DNA from 3 places in the Telluria sp. ZB4P37 genome. Region 3 is predicted to be linked to each of the others. Evidence: predicted binding sites of a transcription regulator. Region 3 holds the regulator's gene; each other region holds the start of a gene.
What was found. The regulator HrcA, encoded in region 3, represses chaperone genes, less so after heat shock. The targets are predictions, from matches to a motif close to TTAGCACTCNNNNNNNNNGAGTGCTAA.
Positions count from the first base shown of each region.

Region 1 (4,373 bases), on a different contig from region 3:
CAGGACGGCAGCAACAACCACCGATGGCTCGTCGCCGGCGTTCTGGACGATCATGCGCAGCGGTTCTTCCATGGCGCGCATGACGATCTTGATGCCTGCGTCCTGGTCTGGGTTGTCGCCCTTGATGTTGATCGAAGCGCGTGCACGCAGCAGGGCAACGCCGCCGCCTGGCACGATGCCTTCTTCAACGGCAGCGCGGGTTGCGTGCAGTGCGTCTTCGACGCGGGCCTTCTTCTCTTTCATCTCGACTTCGGTGGCTGCACCGACGCGGATCACGGCAACGCCGCCGGCCAGCTTGGCCACGCGCTCTTGCAGCTTTTCGCGGTCGTAGTCCGAGGTCGCTTCTTCGATCTGGATACGCACCATCTTGACGCGTGCCTCGATGGTTTCAGCGGCGCCTGCACCGTCGATGATGATGGTGTTTTCCTTGCCCACTTCGACGCGCTTGGCCTGGCCCAGTTCGTTCAGCGTGACCTTTTCCAGGGTCAGACCGACTTCTTCTGCGATGACCTGGCCGCCGGTCAGGACAGCGATGTCTTCCAGCATGGCCTTGCGGCGGTCGCCGAAGCCTGGCGCCTTGACGGCGACGGTCTTCAGGATGCCACGGATGTTGTTGACGACCAGGGTCGCCAGCGCTTCGCCTTCGATGTCTTCGGCGACGATTACCAGCGGACGGCCGGCTTTCGCGACCTGTTCCAGTACCGGCAGCAGGTCACGGATGTTCGAGATCTTCTTGTCGCACAGCAGGATGAACGGGTTCTCGTGAACGGCGACCTGCTTGTCCGGGTTGTTGATGAAGTAAGGCGACAGGTAGCCGCGGTCGAACTGCATGCCTTCCACGATATCCAGCTCGTCGTTCAGCGACTTGCCGTCTTCGACGGTGATGACGCCTTCCTTGCCGACCTTGTCCATCGCTTCAGCGATACGCTCGCCGATCGAGTAGTCCGAGTTGGCCGAGATCGCGCCGACCTGGGCGATTTCCTTGGTGGTGGTGCATGGACGCGAGATTTTCGCCAGCTCTTCGACGGTGGCAGCAACTGCCTTGTCGATGCCGCGCTTCAGGTCCATCGGGTTCATGCCGGCGGCAACGAACTTCATGCCTTCGCGGACGATGGCTTGTGCCAGCACGGTCGCGGTGGTGGTGCCGTCACCGGCGTTGTCGCTGGTCTTGGAAGCGACTTCCTTGACCATTTGCGCGCCCATGTTCATCAGCTTGTCTTTGAGTTCGATCTCTTTGGCGACCGAGACGCCGTCCTTGGTCACGGTCGGCGAGCCGAACGAGCGCTCCAGCACGACGTTGCGGCCTTTCGGGCCCAGGGTGACTTTGACTGCGTTGGCGAGGATGTTGACGCCTTCGACCATTTTGGCGCGCGCTGCGTCGCCGAAGATTACTTCTTTAGCTGCCATGTGTAGTGCTCCGAATGAGTTCGTGAATGGATTGCGGGAGGAATGCGGGAACGATTACAGGGCCACGACGGCCATGATGTCTTCTTCGCGCATGACCAGCAGTTCCTGGCCGTCGACCTTGACGGCCTGGCCCGAGTATTTGCCGAACAGGACGCGGTCGCCGACTTTCACTTCGAGCGCGCGCAGTTGGCCGTTGTCCTGCACCTTGCCGTTGCCGACGGCGAGGATTTCGCCCTGGTCCGGCTTCTCGGCGGCTGCATCAGGGATGATCAGGCCGGATGCGGTCTTGGTTTCCTGGTCGAGACGCTTCACGATTACGCGATCGTGCAGAGGACGAAGGTTCATGCAAAACTCCTTGTTTTTCAGTGGTTTGACTAGCTGGATTGGCGCCGCCGCACCTGGGCGTCGCCTGAGAATAAGTGACATCGGTTGTTAGCACTCTCTGCTGACGAGTGCTAACCAGAGCTAATTATAGGGACGATAACCCCCTATTTCAAGGCTCAATGTGAAGCTGATAACCGACTAATTTGCGAAAACGCAATTTGCTAGGGGGCTTTACCCATGATGGGTGTGGTGTCGCAGACAACAGGCGGGCAGGGTACACTGAATGCCGTGCCGATGCCGCACGCGCGCGAGCGGGCCTTTTGCGCCCGCCCAGGGTGCATGCATTACGGTTGACTGAAAAACCATCCCGGACCTATAGTGTCGAATGATTTCCGAATTCCAAGACCTCTCCGACAAAATTGACCGGCTCGCCCAATTGACCCAGTCACTGCGTGCCGAGAACTACCTGCTGCGCCAGGCCAACAGCCTGCTGAGCGCCGAAAACCTCGCCTTCAAGGAGCGCCTGCTGCTGGCCCAGGGCCGCGTCGAAGCGCTGCTCGCGCAGTTCCCGGCGCCTGAAGCCGACGCGGGCGAAGACGAAGCCAGCGAGGCCGGCGCCGAAGCCGGCGCCTCCAGCGCCGCACACGACAGCGAGGCCACCCAATGATCCATCTCGATTGCAGCATCATGGGCCAGTCCTACCGCCTGGCCTGCCGCGAAGGCGAAGAGCGCACGCTGCGCGAAGCCGTCCACTACTTGGATGGCAAGATGTGCGCACTGCGCGACTCGGGCAAGGTCAAGGGCACCGACCGCATCGCGGTGATGGCGGCGCTGAGCGTGGCGGCCGAATTCCTGTCGGTGAAGTCGCCGCAAGGGCCGCTATCGGACATGTCGATCCTCGAAGTCAAGCAAAAACTCGAAGCGATGCACACGGTGCTCGACAGCGCCTTGTCGCCACAGGAAAATCTCACCTGAGCCTGAATTCGTTTGACATGGGCGCTCAGCGTAGTAAACTGGCGCCTACCCTGCGGTGTTCGAGATTTGCCATATATTCCTTGAACCATTCTTTCGCATAGGTTGTGGAACAATGCTTGGTGGGCGCGATCGTCACTAGTTTGACGAACCCGAAATTGAGCTGACTGCGACCACCTTGAGCCTTTTGGTTCGGGATGCCGGCAATAACGGCACAGGCGGGGCTACACACACGAGCGGTTGCGCACCTTGGTACGCAGCCGCTTTTTTTTGCGCGCCGTCTGGCGCAGTTGTACATGGAGGCGCGGTGCGCTATTGGTTGATGAAATCCGAGCCGGACGAAGTCAGTTTCGACGACGTGCTGGCCGCGCCCGGGCAGACGGTGGCCTGGTTCGGCGTGCGTAACTACCAGGCGCGCAACTTCATGCGCGACGCGATGGCCGTCGGCGACGGCATCCTGTTCTATCACTCCAGCTGCGCGGTGCCGGGCGTGGCGGGCATCGCCGAAGTGGCCAGCGGCCCGTATCCGGATGCGACCCAGTTCGACGCAGCCTCCCATTATTACGACCCGAAAGCGACCCAGGAGCAGCCGCGCTGGATCTCGGTCGACGTGCACGCAGTCGAAGCGGGGCGCTACCTGCCCTTGAGCGAGATGCGCGCCGTTCCCGCGTTGGAGGACATGGTGCTGCTGCAGAAAGGCAGCCGCCTGTCGATTTCGCCCGTCACGCAAGCGCAGTGGAACACCATTACCGCCTTGATCAAGGAAGGGACGCGCTGATGGACATCGGCTTGAGTCTGGCGCTGCTGGCGATGGGCGCTTTTGGGGGCTTCGCGGCGGGCTTGCTGGGCATCGGCGGCGGCATGGTGCTGGTGCCCTTCATCACAATGATCTTCACCGCGCGCGGCTTCCCGCCCGCACTGGTCATCCACATGGCGATCGCCACCTCGCTCGCCACTATCCTGTTTACCTCGCTGTCGTCGGTGCGCGCCCACCACCAGCACGGCGCGGTGCTGTGGCCCGTGGTGAAGCTGCTGGCGCCGGGCATCCTGGTCGGCTCCTGGATCGGGCCCTGGATCGGCAAGCAGATGGATGCCTCGGTGCTGGCCCTGTTCTTCGGCGTGTTCGTGGCCTTCTCGGCGACCCAGATGCTGATCGGGAAAAAGCCGGCGGCCACGCGTGAACTGCCGGGCGCGCCGGGCATGTTCGCGGCGGGCGGCGTGATCGGCACCCTGTCGGGCATCGTGGGCGCGGGCGGCGGCTTCGTGTCGGTGCCCTTCATGACCTGGTGCGGCGTGCGCATCCACAATGCGGTGGCCACCAGTGCGGCGCTGGGCTTTCCGATCGCGCTGTCGGGCACCATCTCGAATATCTATTATGGCTGGGGCGAGGCCGGACTACCTGGCTACTCGCTCGGTTTCGTCTACCTGCCGGCGCTGGTCATCATCGCGCTGGCCAGCGTGACCATGGCGCCACTGGGGGCGCGCACCGCCCACAAGATGCCGGTGCGCCGGCTGCAGAAGGTATTCGCCGTGATCCTGTACGCGCTGGCGGCCTACATGTTCTGGAAGGCGTTCAACTGATTACTTTGCCTTCGTTGCGAACCCGCGCATGCGTGCGCGGTCCATCGGCAGATCGCGCACACGCAGTCCCACGGCGTCTGCGACCGCAT
Region 1 covers NZ_JCASID010000002.1:56,343-60,715, reverse strand. The annotation lists gene groL (chaperonin GroEL) at 1-1,407, opposite strand, end outside; gene groES (co-chaperone GroES) at 1,462-1,752, opposite strand; gene AC56K1_RS04705 (hypothetical protein) at 2,168-2,398, shown strand; gene AC56K1_RS04700 (cell division protein ZapA) at 2,395-2,706, shown strand; RNA gene ssrS (6S RNA) at 2,751-2,932, shown strand; gene AC56K1_RS04690 (EVE domain-containing protein) at 3,011-3,481, shown strand; gene AC56K1_RS04685 (sulfite exporter TauE/SafE family protein) at 3,481-4,284, shown strand; gene AC56K1_RS04680 (xanthine dehydrogenase family protein molybdopterin-binding subunit) at 4,285-4,373, opposite strand, start outside.
Region 1: a site for HrcA is predicted at 1,840-1,866, ahead of groES (co-chaperone GroES). Genes of this name have one in related genera too.

Region 2 (4,373 bases), on a different contig from region 3:
CACGCGCCCGGTACCGGTGTATTTCATCGGCGTGGGCGAGAAGCTGGACGACCTGCAGCCCTTCAATGCCGAAGAATTCGTCGAAGCGCTGCTGGGTTAAGGAAAAAGCGACCCCAATGATCGAATTCCAGTCCGTCTCCAAGCAATACTCCACCGACGCTTACGCCCTGCGCGACGTCACCATCAACATCGCCAAGGGCGAGCTGGTCTACCTGGCCGGTCCCTCCGGCGCCGGCAAGTCGACCCTGATGAAAATGGTGGCCGCGGTCGAGCGTCCCACCAGCGGCGTCGTCACCGTGAACGGCCAGGACATCGGCCGCATCCGCAAGGCAGGCATCCCTTTCCTGCGCCGTAACCTGGGACTGATCTTCCAGCACCAGCGCCTGCTCAACGACCGCAACATCCTGGCCAACGTGATGCTGCCGCTGCTCGTCACCGGCGCGCCCAGGGCGCAGGCCGAGGGACGCGCCCGCGCGGCCCTGGAGAAGGTCGGGCTGCTCGATCGCACCAAGGCACTGCCGCTGGAACTGTCCGGCGGCGAGCAGCAGCGCGTGGCGATCGCCCGCGCCATCGTCAACCGCCCGCAGATCATCCTGGCCGACGAGCCGACCGCGAACCTCGACCGCGCCGCGGCCGACCGCGTGCTCGACGCGCTGCGCGCCTTCCATGCCGTCGGCGTGACCTGCGTGATCTCGACCCACGACGAGCAGGTGCTCGACACGGCGGGACGCGTGATCCGCCTCGAACACGGCATGCTTGCCGGAGGTGCGGCATGAGCCCGTGGATCCGCCAGCACCGCTTCGCGCTGCGCGCGGCGCTGTCCAGCGTACGCAAGGCTCCGGGCAGCTTCCTGTTCAATGTCCTGGTCGTCGCGCTCGCGCTGACCCTGCCCTTCGCCGGCATCACGCTGCTCGACAACGTGCGCCCGCTGTCCCAGCAGCTCTCGGTCGATCCGGAAATGAGCCTCTTCATGAAGCTCGAGGCCACGCGCGAGCAGGCCAATGCGGTGGCGCCGCAGATCCGCAGCATCGTGGCCGCCAACATGGGCGGCGGACAGGCAAAAGTCAATTTCGTGGCGCGCGAAGACGCGCTGGCCGCGCTGAAGGGCAAGAGCGGCCTGAGCGACGTGCTCGACACCCTCGGCGAGAACCCGCTGCCGGACAGCTATGTGCTCAAGCTCGAAGGCTACTCCGGCAGCGGCGCTGCCGGCGGGGTCGATGCGATGGTCGAGCAGCTGCGCGCGCTGCCGGGCGTCGAGACGGTGCAGGTCGACTCGGCCTGGGTCAAGCGCCTGGCCGCCCTGCTGGCCATCCTGCGCCTGGCCCTGCTGCTGCTGGCCGTCACGCTCGGCATCGTGGTGATCGCGGTGGTCTTCAATACCATCCGCCTGCAGGTCCTGACCCAGAAGGAAGAGATCGCGGTGTCCAAGCTGCTGGGCGCGACCGACAACTTCATCCACCGCCCCTTCTATTACACCGGCGCCCTGCTCGGGCTGTGCGCCGGCGCCGTGGCGCTCGGCGTGGTCTTGCTGGGACTGGCGCCGCTGAACGGCGCGATTGCCGAATTCGCCAGGCTGTATGCGTCGGAATTCCAGCTGGCGCCGCTCGGCGGCCTGGAAATCGCCGGCCTGCTGGCGATCAGCGCCGGGCTCGGACTGACCGGTGCGATGCTGTCGGTGCACCGCCACCTGGCGCGCGTCAGCTGATATAAATGTGGACGGCGACCCCCGTCCACAAGCCTCTTCCAAACGGCCTTGCCGTCGTCCCTACGCCCAGACGCGCCCTGCTCCTACAGGGCATGGCAGGCTTACGTGCGCCATTCAACAGAAGCCGTCCCGGGGTCCACTTAACCTGTGCTGAGGGATTTTCCAGCGCTTCCGGGCTCACTTTTGAGCTGAATCAATCAAACGGGGAGTAGCTACTCTACAGTTGAAACGAAATGATTTTGATTCCTGCTGGCAATACTTTAGCCAAACTTAATCGACTTCGGCAAACCGATGGGTCGTCTAGCACTCACCACTGGAGAGTGCTAATATATGGCTTGAAGACAGCGAAAATCAAGTGAAGCATCCCGTAACAGGCAGTAGATTGGTGTCCCGAGACATGGGTTTCGTGGCACATCGAGGATGCAGCAAGACTACTACGAGGAATGAATATGTCCGCACAATCCGCATTGGTTCCGGCCGGCAGTCGTGCCCTGAACCTGGGTTTCACCGGCAATCTTGGCAACATTGACGCCTATATCTCGGCCGTCAACCGCCTGCCGATGCTGACCCACGAGGAAGAACAATCGCTGGCAAAGCGGCTGCGCGACGCAAACGACCTGGACGCCGCGCAAAAGCTGGTGCTGTCGCACTTGCGCCTGGTGGTGTCGATCGCCCGTGGCTACCTCGGCTATGGCCTGCCGCACGCCGACCTGATCCAGGAAGGCAATATTGGCCTGATGAAGGCCGTCAAGCGCTTCGACCCTGACCAGGGCGTGCGTCTCGTCTCGTACGCGATGCACTGGATCAAAGCCGAGATGCATGAATACATCCTGAAGAACTGGCGCCTGGTAAAGGTCGCCACGACCAAGGCCCAGCGCAAGCTGTTCTTCAACCTGCGCAGCAACAAGGTCGGCCTCGATGCGATGACCCCGAGCCAGGTCGACGACCTGGCGAAGATGCTCGACGTCAAGCGCGAAGAAGTGATTGAGATGGAAACCCGCCTGTCGGGCCGCGACATCGCCCTCGAGTCGCCGACCGACGACGAAGATGACAAGTTTTCGCCGATCGCCTACCTGTCGTCGGATCTGGCAGAGCCGACCAAGGTGCTGGAAGCCGAGGCGGTCACCCGCCTGCAGTCCGAAGGCCTGGAAACGGCGCTCGGCAAACTGGACCCGCGCTCGCGCCGTATCGTCGAAGCGCGCTGGCTGGCCAACGACGACGGCTCGGGCGCCACGCTGCACACGCTGGCCGAAGAGTTCGGCGTGTCGGCAGAGCGCATCCGGCAGATCGAATCGGCTGCGCTGAAGAAAATGAAAGGTGCGCTGGCGGCGTTTGTCTAAGCCTTCAGTTCCTGCCAGATAAACACCCCGCTTCGGCGGTAATGCCGTTCAGTTAAGACTGAACGGCATTTTTCATTTTTACGGTGGTAAACGTGCCCTGGGCTGCCGTTACGCATTCCTACGGCAAGCTCCGTCGTCGATGAAACACCTGCGAGAGAGCTTGGTTGGCCTCTTGCATGAACAAGGGCCCGGTCGCTCTTGCGACCGGGCCGTCAAGGCCAGACCATTACGCTACGCCGTCCGCAAGGTGACGAAGCTTCCTTAACTGAACGGCATTACCGCTTCGGCGGGGGTTTTCACTGGTATGCCGGGAAGGTCTAGCGTTGCGCGAGCAGCGTGACGAATTCGCCGGGCGCTGCCGTGCTCGACAGCATATGCGCCGGCATTGTCAGGGTGGCATTGATGCGGTTTGACGAGGATGTTGCGGGATCGTCGACGACGATCCGTAGTTGTTCATCGCGCGTGACGAACACATAGGGCGAGACGGCGATGAGCTGTACCCTCCCGATGCTGCCCATGCTGGCATACATACGATTGCCCCACATGCTCAGCTGCATGGACTTGCCGTTCGACAGGGCATACGTTCCCTTGATGCCGTCGAACTCTTCGTACCAGACGTTACGCAGCTGCTGCGGCAGGACGATGCGCTCCGGCGGCGCGGTGATCCGGACTTGCCCTGGTGATGGTATTTCCTGCGCAGCGGCCGCCCCCGACAGGGCGGCGACCACTGCAAAACATGCAATGGTTTTCATGATTGGCTCCTGATGCTCACAGCCTTCTACCAACGGGCCGTCATTGAAGTATAGGAAGTGCCAATACAGAAGCGAGGATAATCTTGAACAACAGTTTGTTGGCGACAAATGTGTAGGGGCCTGTGTGGACGTCCACAATCGACCCCGGAGCAGACCAAGTTGACAGACTCCGCATGATCTCAATGCGCCGCCCAAATTTCTCATGCAAAGACTTCTAAGTCTTTCGCTTCACGCCGGGATGATTGCACGTAAGGGGTGGCAGTGAATGTATCCCACTGCGGATCCTGGATTTCTTCAAAACCCCATCGTAGATATTCGAGTTCGAACAAGTGGCCGTTCTGGTCTGCGTACAGCACAATCCCAATCACTGCCCCGTCGCTGTCCAGATCTCGTGCGTCCACGTCAACATCACGCTGGCCCGTGTATGAAGGGCGTTCATATCCTGCGACTTCAAACTCAAGGACCTCGCCATTTTCAGTGGCACTTCGGACGCTCAATCCAGCCAAATCACCGAAGAACTGGATCTTGCTGTTTACCGGCGTCAGTGAAGACCAGCAACTGCTCGATCTCCTTCGC
Region 2 covers NZ_JCASID010000005.1:159,712-164,084, forward strand. The annotation lists gene ftsY (signal recognition particle-docking protein FtsY) at 1-100, shown strand, start outside; gene AC56K1_RS11345 (cell division ATP-binding protein FtsE) at 117-776, shown strand; gene ftsX (permease-like cell division protein FtsX) at 773-1,705, shown strand; gene rpoH (RNA polymerase sigma factor RpoH) at 2,155-3,045, shown strand; gene AC56K1_RS11360 (hypothetical protein) at 3,363-3,797, opposite strand; gene AC56K1_RS11365 (DUF6984 family protein) at 3,998-4,198, opposite strand.
Region 2: a site for HrcA is predicted at 2,006-2,032, ahead of rpoH (RNA polymerase sigma factor RpoH). Genes of this name have one in related genera too.

Region 3 (4,373 bases):
AGCTGCAGGCCTGTATTGGCCGCAGTCAGGCCAGTGACCTTGCCGCCGATGTTGTAGGCATTGATCGAGCAGGTAAAGCGCGCATTAATCTGGGTCAGCTCGCCGCCCGTGCCGTAGACGCTGCGCGGGAATTGCGCGTTGACGTCACAGGTCTGGTGGGCCGGGTTGGCCTTGATCGAGATATTGAACTGGTCGCCATAGCCGATCCGATTCGGGAAGGTGAACTCCACCGGGTCGGAGGCCTTGGCCGGCGGCGCCACGCTGAGATCGGCGCCATTGGTAGTCAGCACCAGGCCCGGGTAGGCCAGGCCTTCGACAACGCCCTTGATGGAATAGTTGTTGTCGTCGCCACCGCCGCCGCAGGAGGCGAGGCCCAGGGCCAGTGCCAGCGCGCCGGCCGGACGGATCAGGGAAAACTTCATTGGGTAAGCTCCAGGAGAATTAAGGACGGTTGACGCAGGTGACGGCGACATTGCCGACGTCGTTCGCGCCCATCACGCCGCTGCCGTTGGCAACCGTGCAGGTCTGGTTGTCGGGCTGGGTCAGGATGGCGACGCCGTAAGGCGCGTCTTCGTTCACCGGGGTCATGGCGAAGGTGGTGGCGCGCGCGGCGACCGGAATGCGGTCGGCGCCGTTGACCAGCACCAGGTTGTTGCCCGTCAGGCCGGACACCGTGCCCGTCAGCGCATGGGTCTTGATCGAGCAGGCGATGGCCACGGTGGTGATGGTGAACGCCACCTTGCCGGTATTGCGGAAGGCCTGGCATTCCTTGGCATTGGTCGGGATGCTCTTGATCGTGACGTTGTAGTCGGAATCGGTTTCCTGCAGCTGGCTGAAGAAAAAGGAGCCCGAACCGTTGGCCGTCGGCGCGACCGCCAGGTCGGAACCACCATTGTTCTGCAGAACCAGGCCCGGCTTGGTTACGCCGGAAAACGTACCGCCCAGCCCCAGGTCGCCATCGCTGCCGCCACAAGCGGACAGCGCCAGCGCGCACGCCAGCGCAGCACCGGCACGCAGGTAGGAACTCTTCATAATTTCTCCAAAAATCGACACTGGTGGAATGCACAACCGCGCACTGAGCGGCGCGGCGGATAGATAATCGCCCAACATTTTAGTCCATTTGGCAAGCTGCTGGACGGTTTGCCTTTGTATCGGGGTGTAACCGACGGGCCCGCATTGATTTCTGCTCCCGGGCTCGCTATGCTTGGCCGAACCTATACGGAGTAGACTTCACCAATGATCCCCCAGCGCCGCCCCTGGCCCAAAGCCGTATTGTTCGACCTCGACGATACCCTGTGGCCGATCGCGCCGGTCATCATTGAGGCCGAGCAGGTGTTGTTTGCCTGGCTGCGCGAGCACGCGCCGCTGGTCGCGCAGCAGTTCACGGTCGACACCCTGCGCCATGCGCGCCTGGAATTACTTGCACGCAAGCCCGAATTCCAGCTCGACCTGGGCGCCTTGCGCCGCGCCGGCCTGATCGCGGCCTTCGAGCAGGCCGGCGAAGATGCCGCCAAGGTCGAACTGGCGATGACCGAATTCTTCGCCGCCCGCAACGCCGTGATTCCCTACGACGACGTGCTGCCCGGCCTGCTGCGCCTGAAGGGCAGGGTGCGCATCGCTTCGGTCACCAACGGCAATGCCGACCTGCAGACCATTGGCCTGGCGCGCCATTTCGAGGTCTCGGTCGCGGCGCCCAGCTTCGGCGTGGCCAAGCCCGAGCCGGCGATCTTCCTGGAAGCCTGCCGCCAGTTGGGCGTCGCGCCACAGGAAGCGGTGTACGTGGGCGACGACCTGCGCCTGGACGTGCACGGCGCCCAGCGCGCCGGCCTGCGCGCGGTCTGGATGAACCGCATGGGCAAGGAGAACACCTTCGCCGCGGACATCGAGCCGGACGCCGAGGTCCACAGCCTGGACGGCCTGCTCGACTGGCTCAAGCGCGCGCACGGATAACTGGCGCGGCCCGCGCCGGAGCGTGCATAATAGTAGCGGACCCTCCCGCCTTCCTGAAATATGCAACTCGAACCCCGCGCCCAGACCCTGCTCAAAGCCCTCGTCGAGCGTTACATCGCCGACGGCCAGCCGGTCGGATCGCGCGCGCTGTCGAAGATTTCCGGTCTCGACGTGTCGCCCGCCACGATCCGCAACATCATGGCCGACCTCGAAGAAATGGGCTATGTCTCCAGCCCCCATACCTCGGCCGGCCGCATCCCGACCCCGCGCGGCTACCGCCTGTTCGTCGACACTCTCCTCACGGTGCAGCACCTCGACGAACACGCGATGGAATCGCACCAGATGCGCCTGCCCCTGCAGCAGCCGCAGAAGCTCATCGCCAATGCGGCGCAGATGCTGTCTTCGCTGTCGCAGTTCGCCGGCGTGGTGCAAAGCCCGCGGCGCGAATCGGTGTTCCAGCAGATCGAATTCCTGCGCCTGTCCGAAAAGCGCATTCTGCTGGTCATCGTCGACCCGCGCGGCGACGTCCAGAACCGCCTGCTCCTCACGGACGTCGACTACACGCCGACGCAGCTGATCCAGTCGGCCAATTACCTGAACCAGAATTTCGCCGGCCTCACCTTCGATGAAGTGCGCCAGCGCCTCACCGGCGAACTGCGCGAGCTGCGCGACGACATGGGGCGCCTGATGGCGATGGCCGTGGAAACCGGTAGCGCGGCGATGGCCGAAGGCGACGACATGGTGATCTCCGGCGAGCGCAATCTGCTGTCGGTGTCCGACCTGTCCTCGAACATGAGCTCCTTGCGCCAGATGTTCGACATGTTCGAGCAGAAGACGGGCCTGATGCAGCTGCTGGACGTGTCGAGCAAGGCAGGCGGCGTGCAGATCTTCATCGGCGGCGAATCGAAGCTGGTGCCGATGGATGAAATGAGCGTGGTGACGGCGCCGTACGAGGTGAACGGGCGCATCGTCGGCACCCTGGGCGTGATCGGCCCGACCCGCATGGCTTACGAGCGCGTGATTCCGATCGTGGATATTACGGCGAAGCTGCTGTCGAATGCGTTGAGCAATTCGTGAGGGCCGTGGCTGCGGTGTAAGCTGGTGGCGGCGGTACGCACTTGGGTTCCCGCCTTCGCGGGGCCCCAATTTTGCATGCATCACGCCAGCGCAACCATCACCCCTTGCGCGGGCAAGCTACCTTGATACAGTTCCCATAAATCGCCAGCGAATGCTCCGCGATCTTGTACCCGCGCTCGGCAGCGATCTTGTGCTGGCGCGACTCGATTTCTTCGTCGTAGAACTCCTCGACATGCCCGCAATCGAGGCAGACCAGGTGGTCGTGGTGCGAGCCGGCGTTGAGCTCGTAGATGGCCTTGCCGGTCTCGAAGTGGTTGCGGTTGAGCAGGCCGGCCTGCTCGAACTGGGTCAGCACGCGGTAGACGGTGGCCAGGCCCACGTCCATGTTTTCCGCTAGCAGGATCTTGTAGACATCTTCCGCCGTCAGGTGCCGTACGGTGCTGTTCTGGAAGATTTCCAGGATTTTCAGGCGCGGCAGGGTTGCCTTCAGGCCGCTGGCCTTCAGGTCGGTGGGATTGTTACTCATGTTTGTTGCTCGTATATTGGCGGAGTGCTTTATGATATAGCGTTTTGGAGCTCCCGCTCAAACGTTTTGAGGTTACCTATGCGCGTCAAACCAGCCGTTCTCCGTCGATTTTCAGCCCGGGCAGCCCTTGCGGCCGGCCTTGCATGCACGCTGATGCTCCCTGGCTGCGCCGCCTGGCGCAACCAGACGCGCCCTGCGCCGCCGGTGAGCACGGACCCGGCCGCGGTTGCCGCCGACGCGCAGAAATCGGCTGCCGCCGCCAACGCCGGCGCCCAGACGGTCCAGGCCAGCAAGCTGCAGAAATTCATGTGGATCTTCTCGCCTTACCGCCCCGACATCCAGCAGGGTAACTTCGTCTCGCAAGAGATGCTGACCCAGCTGAAAGAAGGCCAGACGAAGGAGCAGGTGCGCTTCATCCTCGGCTCGCCGTTGCTGACCGACATGTTCCACGCCGACCGCTGGGACTTCCCGTTCTACCTCGCGCGCGGCAACGGCGAGCTGACCACCAGCCGCGTCACCGTCTTCTTCAAGGACGACAAGGTCGCGCGCTTCGAAGGCGGCAACCTGCCGACCGAACGCGAATACATCGACCGCATCGCCGGCCCGGCCAAGGTCAGCACCAAGGCCAAGCAGGAAACCCGCCCGGTCGAACCGGTCAAGGTCGGCGGCGCCCCGGTCATCCAGTAACGAGGCCACAGCATGACGCAACTGAAGATCGCCGTTGCCGGCGCCAGCGGCCGCATGGGGCGCATGCTGGTCGAAGCCATCCAGGCCGCGCCAGATGCCGTGCTGTCCGGCGCGCTCGACGTCGCCGGCTCGC
Region 3 covers NZ_JCASID010000014.1:97,412-101,784, forward strand. The annotation lists gene AC56K1_RS19225 (hypothetical protein) at 1-422, opposite strand, end outside; gene AC56K1_RS19230 (hypothetical protein) at 442-1,032, opposite strand; gene AC56K1_RS19235 (HAD family hydrolase) at 1,237-1,950, shown strand; gene hrcA (heat-inducible transcriptional repressor HrcA) at 2,011-3,027, shown strand; gene fur (ferric iron uptake transcriptional regulator) at 3,125-3,553, opposite strand; gene AC56K1_RS19250 (outer membrane protein assembly factor BamE) at 3,707-4,240, shown strand; gene dapB (4-hydroxy-tetrahydrodipicolinate reductase) at 4,253-4,373, shown strand, end outside.